DNA from 3 places in the Streptomyces sp. NPDC058257 genome. Region 3 is predicted to be linked to each of the others. Evidence: riboswitches for the same ligand, from Rfam matches in the RefSeq annotation. Region 3 holds a riboswitch; each other region holds the start of a gene.
The links. A riboswitch is a leader RNA that binds a small molecule or an ion and turns the genes downstream of it on or off. The one in region 3 is predicted to bind thiamine pyrophosphate.
Positions count from the first base shown of each region.

Region 1: linked by a shared signal. The riboswitch ahead of thiM (hydroxyethylthiazole kinase) and the one ahead of ACFVXC_RS25175 (thiamine ABC transporter substrate binding subunit) in region 3 are both predicted to bind thiamine pyrophosphate.
Region 2: linked by a shared signal. The riboswitch ahead of thiO (glycine oxidase ThiO) and the one ahead of ACFVXC_RS25175 (thiamine ABC transporter substrate binding subunit) in region 3 are both predicted to bind thiamine pyrophosphate.

Region 1 covers NZ_JBHVXJ010000006.1:283,123-287,652, forward strand. Annotated here, with positions in the region: gene thiD (bifunctional hydroxymethylpyrimidine kinase/phosphomethylpyrimidine kinase) at 1-756, opposite strand, end outside; gene thiE (thiamine phosphate synthase) at 753-1,391, opposite strand; gene thiM (hydroxyethylthiazole kinase) at 1,624-2,400, opposite strand; TPP riboswitch at 2,448-2,573, opposite strand; gene ACFVXC_RS18015 (response regulator transcription factor) at 2,714-3,460, opposite strand; gene ACFVXC_RS18020 (FtsX-like permease family protein) at 3,490-4,530, opposite strand, start outside.
Region 2 covers NZ_JBHVXJ010000012.1:221,777-226,306, forward strand. Annotated here, with positions in the region: gene ACFVXC_RS27290 (thiazole synthase) at 1-242, opposite strand, end outside; gene thiS (sulfur carrier protein ThiS) at 249-467, opposite strand; gene thiO (glycine oxidase ThiO) at 464-1,654, opposite strand; TPP riboswitch at 1,652-1,765, opposite strand; gene ACFVXC_RS27305 (NAD(P)/FAD-dependent oxidoreductase) at 1,950-3,116, shown strand; gene ACFVXC_RS27310 (Rv2175c family DNA-binding protein) at 3,170-3,535, shown strand; gene thiE (thiamine phosphate synthase) at 3,633-4,283, shown strand; gene metF (methylenetetrahydrofolate reductase [NAD(P)H]) at 4,373-4,530, shown strand, end outside.
Region 3 covers NZ_JBHVXJ010000011.1:85,233-89,762, reverse strand. Annotated here, with positions in the region: gene ACFVXC_RS25185 (hypothetical protein) at 1-2, opposite strand, end outside; gene rlmN (23S rRNA (adenine(2503)-C(2))-methyltransferase RlmN) at 582-1,688, shown strand; TPP riboswitch at 1,743-1,859, shown strand; gene ACFVXC_RS25175 (thiamine ABC transporter substrate binding subunit) at 1,987-3,081, shown strand; gene ACFVXC_RS25170 (ABC transporter permease) at 3,057-4,530, shown strand, end outside.

The DNA.
Region 1 (4,530 bases), on a different contig from region 3:
CCCGGTCAGGTACTCCTTCGCGGCGCGGACAGCGGTGTGCCAGTCGTCGTGCTGCGGGCGGAGGGCGGCGATCGCGGCGGAGAGGGTGCAGCCGGTGCCATGGGTGTTGCGCGTGTTCACGCGAGGCGCGGACAGCTCGGTGACGCCCGCGGCACAGGCGTCTGTGGCGTGAGTAGCGTCGACGAGGATGTCCACGGATTCTGCGTCGTGTGTGTGGTGGCCGCCCTTGAGGAGGACGCGCCTGGCGCCGGTTTCGAGGAGTGCGCGGGCCTGCTCGATGGCTTCTGCGCGGTTCTCTGCGGCGGCGGTGCCGAGGAGGTCACCGGCCTCGGGGAGGTTGGGGGTGATGAGGTCGGCGAGAGGCAGGAGACGGTCGCGCAACACCGTCACCGCATCGGCCTCGAGAAGGCGGTGGCCGCTGGTCGAGACCATGACGGGGTCGAGGACGACGCACCGGGGGCGGTGCCGCTCCAGGGCGTCCGCGACGGCTGCGGCGATGGCGGCATCGGCCAGCATTCCGATCTTGACGGCGTCCACCGGGACGTCGGCGAACAGAGTGTCGAGCTGCTCGGTGACGAACGCCGGGGGGACGGCATGGATGCCGGTGACGCCCTGGGTGTTCTGTGCGGTCAGAGCGGTCAGAACCGCTGTTCCGTAGGCGCCGTTGGCGGAGAACGCCTTCAAGTCGGCCTGGATCCCGGCGCCGCCGGAGGGGTCGCTGGCGGCGATGCTGAGGGCGATGGGCGGGCTGGTCACGCGGGGATCTCCTGTCGCAGAGTGCGAACGAGGGAACGGGCCGCGGTCTCGGGGTCGGGCTGTCCGCAGACCGCGCTGACGACAGCGATCCCGGCCGCGCCACTTCCCATGACCGCGGCGGCCTCGGTCACGCCGATCCCGCCGATGGCCACGCAGGGCAGCGGGCTCTCCCGGACGATCCGGGCCAGGCCGCGCACACCGAGCGGGGCGTCCGCGTCTGGCTTGGTGGACTGCGGGAACACCGGACCGACACCGAGGTGGTCGACGGTGTCCGGCACGTGCGCCAGCTGCTCGGGGCGGCTGACGGACAGGCCGACGTACGCATGGGGACCGAGCTGGCGCCGGGCGGTCGCGGGGGAGACGTCCCGCTGCCCGAGGTGGACGCCGTCCGCGTCCAACCAGACCGCCACGTCCAGGCGGTCGTTGACGATCAAGGGGACGCCGGTGTCCGCGAGTTCGGCCTGGATCGCCCGGCCGAGCGAGAACAGCGTGCGGGCGTCCGCGTCCGGATCTCGCAACTGGACGGCGGTGACGCCGCCCTTGACGGCCGCTGCAACGGTGGCGGCGACACCGCGGTGGCCGCAGAGCCTGGTGTCGGTCACGAGATACAGGGACAGATCGAGAGGAGGTCGCATGGGTTGCTCCTTGGGGGTCTCCCGGCCGGGGAAAGCCGTGGGAAACGCATCGGGAGGTACGGGCAAAGTCAGGCCCTGAAGTGCGGGGACCTTGAGTTGGTCACAGGGGCGAGAGCGGGGGACAGGACAGCCGGACTCGGTGTTGGGGGCGCCGCCCCAGGGCGGGCGGGGGCCTGTGCAGCGGGTGGCGTCCGGGCCACCGCTCACGCAGGACCCCGCGGTACGCGCATGCTCAGCGCAGGTTGAGAGCCTCGGCGAGACGCTCAGGGCTGAGCTCGTACAGCGCGTCGATCAGGGCGACCGCGAACGTGCCGGGCCCCGCGGAGCAGGTGGCGGCGTCCTCCGCGGCCACGGTGAGCAGGCCGGTCGCGGCAGTGGCGGCAAGCAGCGCGTCGCCGGTGACGGCTGTGCAGGCGGCCACCAGGGCGCCGAGTGAGCAGCCCGTTCCCGTCACCAGAGCCAGCAGCGGGTGCCCGTTGGCCAGGCGCACCACTCTCGTCCCGTCCGTGAGAACGTCCTGCGGACCGCTCACCGCGACCGCGCAGCCGTAGCGCCGGGCCAGCGCGTCGGCCGCGGCCAGCGCCGCCTCGGGGGCGTCAGTGCTGTCCACGCCGTGCCCGCCCGTGCCGCCGTCCAGTGCCAGGATCTCGGAAGCATTACCGCGAACGACCGCTGGGGGTGCGCTCTCAAGGAGTTCGCGGGCGAGCTCGGTGCGCCAGGGCAGCGGGCCGACCGCCACCGGGTCGAGCACCCACGGCCGCCCGGCCCCGGCCGCTTCTGTGACCGCGACGCGCATCGCCGCCGCCGTCACGGAGGTCACCGTTCCCAGGTTGACCAGGACACCCCCGGCCGCCCGGGCCAGCGTTCCGGCCTCCTCCGCGCTGTGCACCATCGCGGGGGCAGCCCCCGCCGCGAGCAGCACGTTCGCGGTGAACTGCGACACCACGACGTTGGTCAGGCAGTGCACAAGGGGTGCGGAGGTCCGCAGGGACGCGATCACATCCGCCACGGCATCACGGGAAACAGCAGTGCCGTGCTGGGCAGGTACGGAGGCAGTATCCATCGTCAACACCCTTCCTACGCCGGCATTACCCGGTCCAGGTTCATGCGGTCGGCGGAAAGGGGAGCAAGTCCCGTCCGCCCTCTCAGCCCGGCTACTCCCGAGCTCCCGCGGTGGTCGCTACGCAATGTACCTCCTTCAGGAACGGGAGTTCGCACTCGGGTACCTCACGAAACGACACGGATCTGTCGGGGCGGCCTGACCATCGCCCGGATGGCTCTCTGGGCGACTCCGGGCGATGGCCAGACCGCCGCTGCTGGACTCAGGCGGGAGGCGCGGCGTGGGGCTCAAGGCGGTAGCCGTGTCCGCGCAGGGTGGAGATTCGCGGTAGCGCCGCGGGGAGCGGGGACGCACCGGCCGCGTCGGAGAGGCGGCGGCGCAAGGCGGCCATCGTGACGTCGAGGGTCTTGGTGGAGCCGAACCAGTTCTCGTCCCAGACCTCGGCCATCAGCACCTCGCGGGACACTGCCTCTCCCATGTGCCGGGCGAGCATGGCGAGCAGCTCGAACTCCTTGGGCCTGAGCGGGACTTCTCGGTCGTGGAGGATGCACCGGCGCGCGGTGACGTCGACGATCAGGTCGCCGAGCGAGATCGGCTCCTGTGCCGGGGAGGCGATCGTACGGCGGCGCAGGTGGGCGCGGAGCCGGGCCAGCAGAACCGTCAGGCTGAAGGGTTTGACGAGGTAGTCGTCGGCTCCGGCATCGAGTCCGGCGATGACGTCGATGTCGTCCGTACGGGCGGTGAGGATGATGATCAGCAGGTCGGGGCAGCGGGCTCGCAGAGTGCGGGCGATGTCGAGGCCGTCCATGTCGGGCAGGCCGAGGTCCAGGAGCAGCACGTCGTACAGGGTCTGCGCGGACTCGGTGAAGGCGGCAGCGCCGGTCCGGCTCCACGTCGGGGTGTATCCGTTGCTGCGCAGCCCCGTTTCGAGATGGCGGCCGATGGTGTCGTCGTCCTCGACGACGAGGACGCTATAGCGGCTGCGGTCCGGTGTGGCGGGCGTTCGCATGCTGGGCAGCGTAGAGCCGGGCGGGGCGTTCACAGATCCCGGAGTTCCTCGACGGCGGGTCGAGCGGCGCGTCGCACTCCGTTCAGCGCGGCGGCCAGTACGGCCGCGGTCGCGGCGAACACGGTGAGAGCCAGATAGGCGCCCGGGACGGCGAGGGCGGCGGGCGGCGGGTCGAATACGCCCGTCAGAACCTTGACGAGCATCTCGGAGAGGGCCCAGCCGATGAGCGTGCCACCGGCCAGGCCGCCCGCGGTCAGCAGGATCGCCTCGGTCAGGACCATCCCGCGCAACTGCCGTCGTGTCGCGCCGAGCACGGTGGCGATGGCGAACGTGCGGCGGCGTTCGGCGAGGCCGAGCGCGAGGACAAGGCCACCGGCTCCGGCGGCCAGGAGCACCGCGAAGGCCAGCTCGATACGGGTGAGGCCCGCCAGGTCGATGGAGGTCAGGCTGGTGCCGACGGTGCCGCGGGTCTGCGTGAGGTCGGTGACAGTGGCACTGGTGCCGAGCTGCGCCCGCAGGCGCGCGGCGATCTGCTTCTGGTGGGCGCCGCCGGTGTCCACCAGGAACGAGCCGACCGCGTCACTGCCGGTGGCCCGGGCCACGTAGGAGGAGTTGGCGACGAAGAAGCTGTCCTTCGGCGCGGTCGGGAACTCCTTGGCGACGCCCACGTAGTGGAAGGGCACCGTGCGCAGCGCCTTCGTGCGAGCGTCCTGGATGCGCAGGTTGACCCTGTCACCGGGAGAGAGCTGGAAGTCGGTGACGGTCTCCGCGCTGACCAGCAGTGCGTCGGGCTGCTTCGCGAGCTTGCGCATGAGGGTGCCCGCGCTGCCTCCGGAGAAGTAGGCGTCCTGAAGGGAGGTGGCCGAGGCGACCGTGTCAGGGCGTACGCCGTAGAGGTCCTGGAGGTCGGAGCCGACGTAGGCGAACCGGTGCTGGAGCGGCTCGACATGACGTACGCCGGAGACCTTGAGGGAGGCGGCCGCGCTGGGTGGCGTCTGTGCTCCGGGCGGTTCGGTGACGGTGACGTCGGCGCCGTTGGTGAGCCGCGCGTCGACTTCGGCCTGCTGCTT
Region 2 (4,530 bases), on a different contig from region 3:
GCCTCGCCCGCGGTGAAGCAGCCCGCCGTGTTCGGCAGGACACGGATGCCGAGCCGGTCGAGGACGGAGAGCACCGAGCCCTGCACACCGGGGTCGAGGCGGCGCATCGCGACCGTCGTCAGCTCCGTTCCGGAGGCGACGAGGGAGCGTTCGAGGATGTCCAGGCTCGGCGCACCGCCCGTACCCATGATCAGGCGTGAGGAAAGAGTGAGCCCGCCGATGACGAAGGGGTCGTCTGCCATGCCGGTTCAGCCTCCTTGGACGGCGGTGAGGACCTCGACGCGGTCCCCGTCGGTGAGGGGGGTGGTGGACCACCGCGCGCGCGGGACGACGGTTTCGTTGAGCGCGGCGGCGATCCCGGACGGAGCTCTGGTGAGCGTGGCGACGAGCGCTTCGAGCGTGGTGCCCGCGGCCACGTCGCGTGCTTCTCCGTTGACGGATACGGCTGTAACGGCTGAGAGAGTCATGCGGGCTGCTCCATGAAGCGCTGCGTGAGGGAGGCGCCGACGAAGCGCAGCGGGGTGAACCCCCGCGCCTCGTCGGGCAGTTCACCGGTGGTCAGGGCGTGCGCGAGGACCTCGCCGGTGACGGGGGTCAGAAGCACGCCGTTGCGGTAGTGCCCTGTGGCCAGCTGGAGGCCGGGGAGCGCGGTCGGGCCGAGCAGCGGCGCGTTGTCGGGCGAGCCGGGGCGCAGGCCCGCGCGGGTCTCGGTCAGCGGCAGTTCCGTGATGCCAGGTACGAGCTCGTGGGCGTCCCGGAGCAGCTCGTACACGCCGCCCGCGGTGACCGTCGTGTCCCAGCCGAGCTCCTCGCTGGTAGCGCCGACGACGAGCTCGCCGTTCTCGCGCGGCACCAGGTAGACGTGGCTGCCGCGCACGACGGCGCGCACGGTACGGCTCAGGAACGGCGCGTACCGCTCCGGCACCGTGAGCCGCAGGACCTGCCCCTTCACGGGACGCACGGGCGGCAGCACGCCCTCCGGGACACCTGCGAGCCGCCCGCTGAGGCTGCCCGCGGCGAGCACGGTCTGCCCGGCCTCCAGGGCGGTGCCGTCGGCGAGGACGACACCGGTGGCCCGGTCGCCTGCGACCGTGAGGCGCTCCGCCCACGCACGGTGGAAGATCACGCCCGCCCGCTCGCAGGCCACGAGCAGTGCCGCGGCGAGCCTGCGCGGGTCGATCTGATGGTCGCCGTCGACGCGAAGGCCGCCGCGGACCCCCGGTGCGAGCATCGGTTCGAGGCGGCGGCACTCCCGCCCGCTCAGCCACTCCGACGTGAGCCCCGACCGCTCCTGGAGTGCGTGCAGCTCACGCAGGTGGGCGCGGTCGTCGGAGTCGAGGGCGACGGCGAGCGTGCCGCACGCGCGGTAGCCGACATCGCGGCCGCTCGCCTCCGCCAACTCCGCCGCGAACTCCGGATAGCGCCGCGCGGAGGCCAGATTCAGCCCGAGCAGCGTCTGCTCGCCGTAGTGCAGCTCGGTGACGGCGGCCAGCATGCCCGCGGCGACCTGCGCCGCGCCGCCGCCCGGTTCGGGGTCCACGACCGCGGTGGACAGGCCGCGCTGCGCCGCCCGCCAGGCCGTGACCAGGCCGATGATGCCGCCCCCGATGACGACGACATCGGTCGTCTCGTGGGGTGATGTATGTGGATGCATGGGCGTCCAGCCCCTCCCTTCGCCGGCATGACCCGGATCAGGTTCGTACGGTCGGAGGCCGTCCCAGCCTCCCTCTCAGCCCGGTACGTCCGGGCTCCCGCGAGTGCTCTGCATCCGCCACCCTAGTCCCTGGTCTCCGTGGGCAGTAGGGGAGCTGTCCGGGTATGCGCCGTGACGGTGTGTCATAGATCTCCTCGTAGCGCTCTGCGGGGTGCGTCACCCGCCGCCCTAGAGTGATCGGGTGAGCGAGCGCCAGAGGCAGGACAAGCGGCACGTCGTCATCGTGGGCGCGGGGATGGCCGGGGTGCAGACCGCCGTCGCCCTGCGCGAGCAGGGGTTCGCCGGTGCGGTCACCCTGATCGGCGCGGAACCCCACCGGCCGTACGACAGGCCGCCGCTGTCCAAGGCCGTGCTGCTCGGCAAGGCGGAGGGCTCCGCCTTCGACATCGACTTCGAGGCGCTCGGCATCGAGCTGAGCCTGGGCCACGAGGTCACGGGCGTGCGCCCGGCGGACCGCGAACTGGACACCGCGTCGGGCCCGGCGCCCTACGACACCCTGGTCATCGCCACCGGCGCCGAGCCGATCCTGCTGCCCGGCACTGCCCAAGTCCCCGGAGTCCACCTGCTGCGCACCCTCGACGACGCCGAGCGGCTGCGGCCCGTGCTCGCCGAACAGCACCGTGTCGTGGTCATCGGCGCGGGCTGGATCGGCGCCGAGTTCGCGACCGCGGCGCGCGACGCGGGCTGCTCCGTCACCGTCGTCGAAGCCGCCGAGCGACCGCTCGCCGGGGCCCTGCCCGCGGCTGTCGCGGCGCCGATGACGTCCTGGTACGCCGACTCCGGGGCCGAACTGCGCACCCACGCGCGCGTGGACCGCGTCGAGCCCGGCAGCGTCCTCCTCGCCGACGGCACCCGGCTGCCCGCGGACGCGGTCGTCGTCGGCATCGGCGCGCGCCCCGCCACCGGCTGGCTCGCGGACTCCGGCATCACCCTGGGCGCCCACCGGGAGATCGTCGCCGACGATCACCTGCGGACGTCGGAACCCGATGTGTACGCGGTCGGCGACTGCTCCTCCTTCCCTTCGGGAAGGTATGGCGAGCGGCTTCTCGTCCACCACTGGGACAACGCCCTCCAGGGCCCGCGCACGGTGGCCGCGAACATCATCGGCGAGACCCCTTCGGCGTACGACCCCGTCCCGTACTTCTGGTCCGAGCAGTTCGGCCGCTTCGTCCAGTTCGCGGGGCACCACGCGTCGGCCGACGAGCTGGTGTGGCGCGGTGACCCGTCGGGTGCGGCCTGGACCGTGTGCTGGCTCCGTCGGGGCGCCCTGGTGGCCGTCCTCGCGGTGGGCCGCCCGCGGGACCTCGCGCAGGGCCGCAAGCTGATCGAGGCGGCTGCCCGGCTCTCCCCGGAGCTGGCGTCGGACCCCGCGGTACCGCTGAAGAAGGCAGTGCTGCCGTAGCCGGGTGCCCCGCCGCCCGGCCGCTGTCGGTGGCCGGAGATACGCTTGTCCCCGTGACCGAGATTGACGCAAAGACTGATGCTCTCGTCCCCGAGTGGCTGCACCTCCCCGACATCGCAGAAATGCTCGACGTCGAGGTGACGCGTGTGCGCCAGCTGGTCAAGGAGGGCCAGCTGATCGCCGTACGCCGTGGTGAGAACCGCGCGCTCGCGGTGCCTGCCGCCTTCATCGACGGCGACAAGATCGTCAAGGGCCTCACCGGCACCTTGACGCTCCTGCGGGACGACGGCTTCTCCGACGAAGAGATGCTGGAGTGGCTCTTCACTCCCGACCCGACCCTGCCCGGCACCCCCGCGCAGGCCCTGAGTGAGAATCGCGGCACGGAGGTGAAGCGTCGCGCCCAGGCGCTCGCCGTCTGACCGACCGACACGGAAAACCGTCGCGTACGGGCCGCGTGTCCCCCGGAGACCCGGGGCACGCGGCCCGTAGGCCACCGACGACCGGGGGGACCTCTTCATGGCCACCAAGCCTGCCCGCGAGCAGCTCGCCGACGCCCGCCTCTACCTCTGCGTGGACGCCCGCAAGCGCCAGGGCGACCTCCCGGAGTTCCTCGACGCCGTCCTCGGCGGCGGTGTCGACATCGTGCAGCTGCGGGACAAGGGCATGGAGGCGGCCGAGGAGCTCGAACACCTCCAGGTCTTCGCCGACGCCGCCCGCCGGCACGGCAAGCTCCTCGCGGTGAACGACCGCGCGGACGTCGCGCACGCCATCGGCGCCGACGTCCTGCACCTGGGCCAGGGCGACCTGCCCGTGCCCGCGGCCCGCCGCGTTCTGGGCGACGACGTTCTCATCGGCCGTTCCACGCACGCCGACGCCGAGGCCGCCGCGGCGGCGACCCAGGACGGCGTGGACTACTTCTGCACGGGACCCTGCTGGCCGACCCCGACCAAGCCCGGCCGGCACGCCCCCGGCCTCGACCTGGTCCGGTACACGGCCTCACTCGGCACGGACCGCCCGTGGTTCGCCATCGGCGGTATCGACGCGGGCAACCTGGACGAGGTGCTCGAAGCGGGCGCCCGCCGTGTCGTCGTCGTGCGGGCCATCACCGAGGCGGACGATCCGGCCGCCGCCGCGGCCGACTTCGCCAAGCGGTTGCGTTCGGCCTGATCGTCGATCTTCAGCCATCCTTCGGGTCGGCTGTCCGCAGGTTGGACGGAGATTGGCCGGTAGCGGCACCCCGTCGCTAACCTGCCCGTATGGCCCTAGGCACTGCTTCCACCAGATCTGATCGCGCACGCACCGTGCGTGACATGCTCGCGACCGGCGAGACGACGTACTCGTTCGAGTTCTCGGCGCCGAAGACCGAGAAGGGCGAGCGGAACCTGTGGAACGCGCTGCGCCGGGTCGAGGCGGT
Region 3 (4,530 bases):
ATGACGCGTGCCTCTCTGTACGCGCGGAGACGAGGTGGCGCAGCTCCACGCGGGTCGCTGGGGCCCTGCCTGCTTCGGTGGACCAGAACGAGTGCCACATCAGGCGAGTGGAGAGCGGCTGTAGAACGCGGCGCAACCTCGAGGGGTGGGCCGGTTGGGGATCGGCGAGCGCCTCGTATGTGCGGGTCCAGGCGGTCTAGAGCTGGATCAGGTCGTTAGGGAAGAGGGTTGGCGCCATGACGAAGATTAGGCCGCGTGTTCGAATGTCTGCGCTAGTGAGTTGTGCGCTTGATCGCTGCCGCGAGGTGCCATCTAGCGAGTGCCCCCTGACCTGCGTTGAGGCGCTTACGTCGCGGCGTGCAGCATTGCGGGCCCAGCTCTCGACGCACGTCTGAGGGCCGTGGCGGCACGAGGTTCGGACAGGGCGCATGGCTTTCTTCTCGCAGGTCAGCCCGGAAACCGCCGGGCCGTCTGTGGGCCGTCAAAGGGCGGCCCACACCCACCAGTGACGACCAACAACGACCACCACCCATAGCCGGTGACCTGGCCGGGCCCCCTCCGTCTGCGACACTGGAAGAACCATGCCTGTACCCGGAGAACTCACCTTCGTCGCGCCCCGCGGAGCCAAGAAGCCGCCGCGGCATCTCGCCGACCTCACGCCCGCCGAGCGCAAGGAAGCCGTCGCAGCCGTCGGCGAGAAACCGTTTCGCGCCAAGCAGCTCTCGCAGCACTACTTCGCGCGGTACGCGCACGACCCGGAGCAGTGGACCGACATCCCCGCCGGTTCGCGCCAGAAGCTGCAAGAGGCGTTGCTTCCCGAGCTGATGTCCGTGGTCCGGCACATCAGCTGTGACGACGACACCACCCGCAAGACGCTGTGGCGCCTCTTCGACGGGACGCTCGTCGAGTCCGTGCTCATGCGCTATCCGGACCGCGTGACGATGTGCATCTCGTCGCAGGCCGGATGCGGGATGAACTGTCCGTTCTGTGCGACGGGGCAGGCCGGCCTCGACCGGAATCTGTCGACCGCCGAGATCGTGCACCAGATCGTCGACGGGATGCGGGCGCTGCGGGACGGGGAGATTCCCGGCGGGCCCGCCCGGCTCTCCAACATCGTGTTCATGGGGATGGGCGAGCCGCTCGCCAACTACAACCGCGTGACCGGTGCCATTCGTAGGCTCACGGATCCCGAGCCCGACGGCGTCGGCCTCTCGCAGCGTGGGATCACCGTGTCGACGGTCGGCCTGGTGCCCGCCATCCACCGGTTCGCCGACGAGGGCTTCAAGTGCCGCCTCGCCATCTCGCTGCACGCGCCCGACGACGAGCTGCGCGACACCCTCGTCCCCGTCAACACGCGGTGGAACGTGCGCGAGGTGCTGGAGTCCGGGTGGGAGTACGCCGCCAAGTCGGGGCGCCGCCTGTCCATCGAGTACGCGCTGATCCGCGACATCAACGACCAGGCCTGGCGTGGTGACCGTCTCGGGCGGCTGCTCAAGAACAAGCCCGTCCACGTGAACCTGATCCCGCTGAACCCGACGCCGGGTTCGAAGTGGACCGCGTCGCGGCCGGAGGACGAGAAGGCCTTCGTGGACGCCATCGCCGCTCATGGAGTGCCCGTCACGGTGCGTGACACCCGGGGCCAGGAGATCGACGGGGCCTGCGGTCAGCTCGCCGCGTCCGAGCGCTAGCCTGCCGCGCGTTAGTCTGGCCGGAACACAACTTCATAGCCGGAACACATCTTCATATTCCGACAGGGGAGCGCCACAGCGCTGAGAGTGCGGCACCAAGAACAGGTTGGCCGCAGACCCTCTGAACCTTGCCCGGGTCATTCCGGGTAGGAAGTTCGGACATCACTCAAGCTGTTGCGCCCTGCCCGCAGCCTCTTCAAGGCTGTGGGCAGGGCCGCGTCTCTTCCTGGTCACTCCAGGAGGAATCAATTCAGTGAGCACCACCAACGTGAGCACCACCAACGTGAGCACCACCAAAGTGAGCTCCACCAAGAAGGTCACGGTCACCGCTGTCGCGGTCGGCCTCTCGCTCGTCGCGCTCTCCGCGTGCGGCAGCTCGTCCGGCAGCGGCGACGAGGCCGCCGATTCCAAGAGCGTCACGCTGGTCAGCCACGACTCCTTCAATGTCTCCAAGGACGTACTGAAGGCGTTCGAGAAGAGCTCCGGCTACAAGGTCAACGTCCTCAAGGACGGCGACGCGGGTGCCGCCGTGAACAAGGCGATTCTCTCGAAGGACAACCCGCAAGGGGACGTCTTCTTCGGCGTCGACAACACCCTGCTCTCGCGCGCCCTCGACAATGACCTCTTCCAGTCCTACGAGGCCAAGGGGTCGGGGCAGGTCGCCTCGCAGTTCCGTGTCGATCAGGGCAAGCATCGCGTCACGCCCGTCGACAGCGGTGACATCTGCGTCAACTACGACAAGAAGTACTTCGCCGACAAGAAGCTCGCGCCGCCGAAGTCCTTCGCCGACCTGGCCAAGCCCGCGTACAAGAACCTGCTCGTGACCGAGAACGCCGCGACCTCGTCTCCCGGTCTCGGTTTCCTGCTGGGGACGGCCGCCGAGTACGGCGACGGGGAACACGGCTGGGAAAGCTACTGGAAGAAGCTCAAGGCCAACGGCGTCAAGGTCGTCGACGGCTGGGAGCAGGCCTACAACGAGGAGTTCTCCGGGTCCGCCGGGGGCAAGAAGGCGAAGGGCGACCGGCCGCTCGTCGTCTCGTACGCCTCGTCGCCGCCCGTCGAGGTGCTCTACGCGAAGCCGCAGCCCAAGCAGGCGCCGACCGGCGTCGCGACCGGCACCTGCTTCCGGCAGGTCGAGTACGCGGGCCTGCTCAGCAACGCCAAGAACGAGAAGGGCGGCAAGGCGCTGCTCGACTTCCTGATCAGTGACAAGTTCCAGGGCGACATGCCGTTGAACATGTTCGTGAATCCGGTGCGGAAGAACGCCGAGCTGCCCGAGCTGTTCGTCAAACACGGGGTCAAGGTCGACGATCCGGAGACCATGGACCCGAAGAAGATCGCCGACAACCGCGAGCAGTGGGTCAAGTCGTGGACCTCGCTCGTACTGAAGTAAAGAGCCCGGCCCGCAAGAGGGCCGGACGCGGGGGCGCGGCTCGGCTCGGTCTGATGGCCGTGCCCGTCGCGTTCTTCGCGCTCTTCTTCGCCTATCCGGTCGCCGCGATCGTCGCGCGTGGCCTGAAGGTCGGCGGGGAGTGGCAGTTCGGACGGATCGTCGAGGTCATCGGGCAGTCCGACGTGCGGCACGTGCTGTGGTTCACCACCTGGCAGGCGCTCGCGTCGACCGCGCTCACGCTGCTCATCGCGCTCCCCGGCGCGTACGTCTTCGCGCGCTTCGAGTTCAGGGGCAAGCAGGTTCTGCGGGCGATCGTCACCGTGCCGTTCGTGCTGCCGACGGTCGTCGTCGGGACCGCGTTCCTCGCGCTGCTCGGCCGGGGCGGTCTGCTCGACGAGATGTGGGGCGTGCGGCTCGACACGACCGTGTGGGCCATTCTGCTCGCGCACGTCTTCTTCAATTACGCCGTCGTCGTACGGACCGTGGGCGGTCTCTGGTCGCAGCTCGACCCGCGTCAGGAGGAGGCCGCGCGGATGCTCGGCGCCTCGCGGTGGATGGCGTGGCGGACGGTGACGCTCCCCGCGCTCGGGCCCGCGGTCGCCGCGGCGTCCCTCATGGTCTTCCTGTTCACGTTCACCTCCTTCGGCGTCGTGCAGATCCTCGGCGGACCCGCGTACTCGACCCTCGAAGTCGAGATCTACCGGCAGACCGCCCAGCTCCTCGACCTGTCGACGGCCGCCGTCCTGACGATCGTGCAGTTCGCGGCGGTCGGCCTGATCCTCGCCGTGCACGCGTGGACGGTGCGCAGGCGGGAGACCGCGCTGAAGCTGGTCGACGCCTCCACGGTCGCGCGGCGGCCACGCGGCCCAGGGCAGTGGACGCTGCTCGCCGGGGTCATGGTCACGATCGCCGTGCTGGTACTGCTGCCGCTCGGCGTGCTGATCGAGCGGTCGCTGAGCGGCCCCGACGGCTACGGCTTCACCTACTACAAGGAGCTGACATCGGCGGAGGGCGGGGCCTTCCTCGTACCGCCGATCGAGGCCGTCTGGAATTCGCTCCAGTACGCGCTCGCCGCCACCGCCATCGCCCTGGTGATCGGCGGGCTCGCGGCGGCGGCGCTCACCCGGAAGGCCGGTCGGCTGGTGCGCGGTTTCGACGCGCTCCTGATGCTGCCGCTCGGGGTCTCCGCGGTGACGGTGGGCTTCGGGTTCCTGATCACGCTGGACAAGCCGCCGCTCGACCTGCGCTCCACGTGGATCCTGGTGCCGCTCGCGCAGGCTCTGGTGGGCGTGCCCTTCGTCGTACGCACCATGCTTCCCGTCCTGCGCGCGGTGGACGGACGTCTGCGCGAGGCGGCGGCCGTCCTCGGGGCGTCGCCGCTGCGGGCGTGGCGGGAGGTCGACCTGCCGATGGTGCGAAGGGCGCTGCTCATCGCCGCCGGGTTCGCCT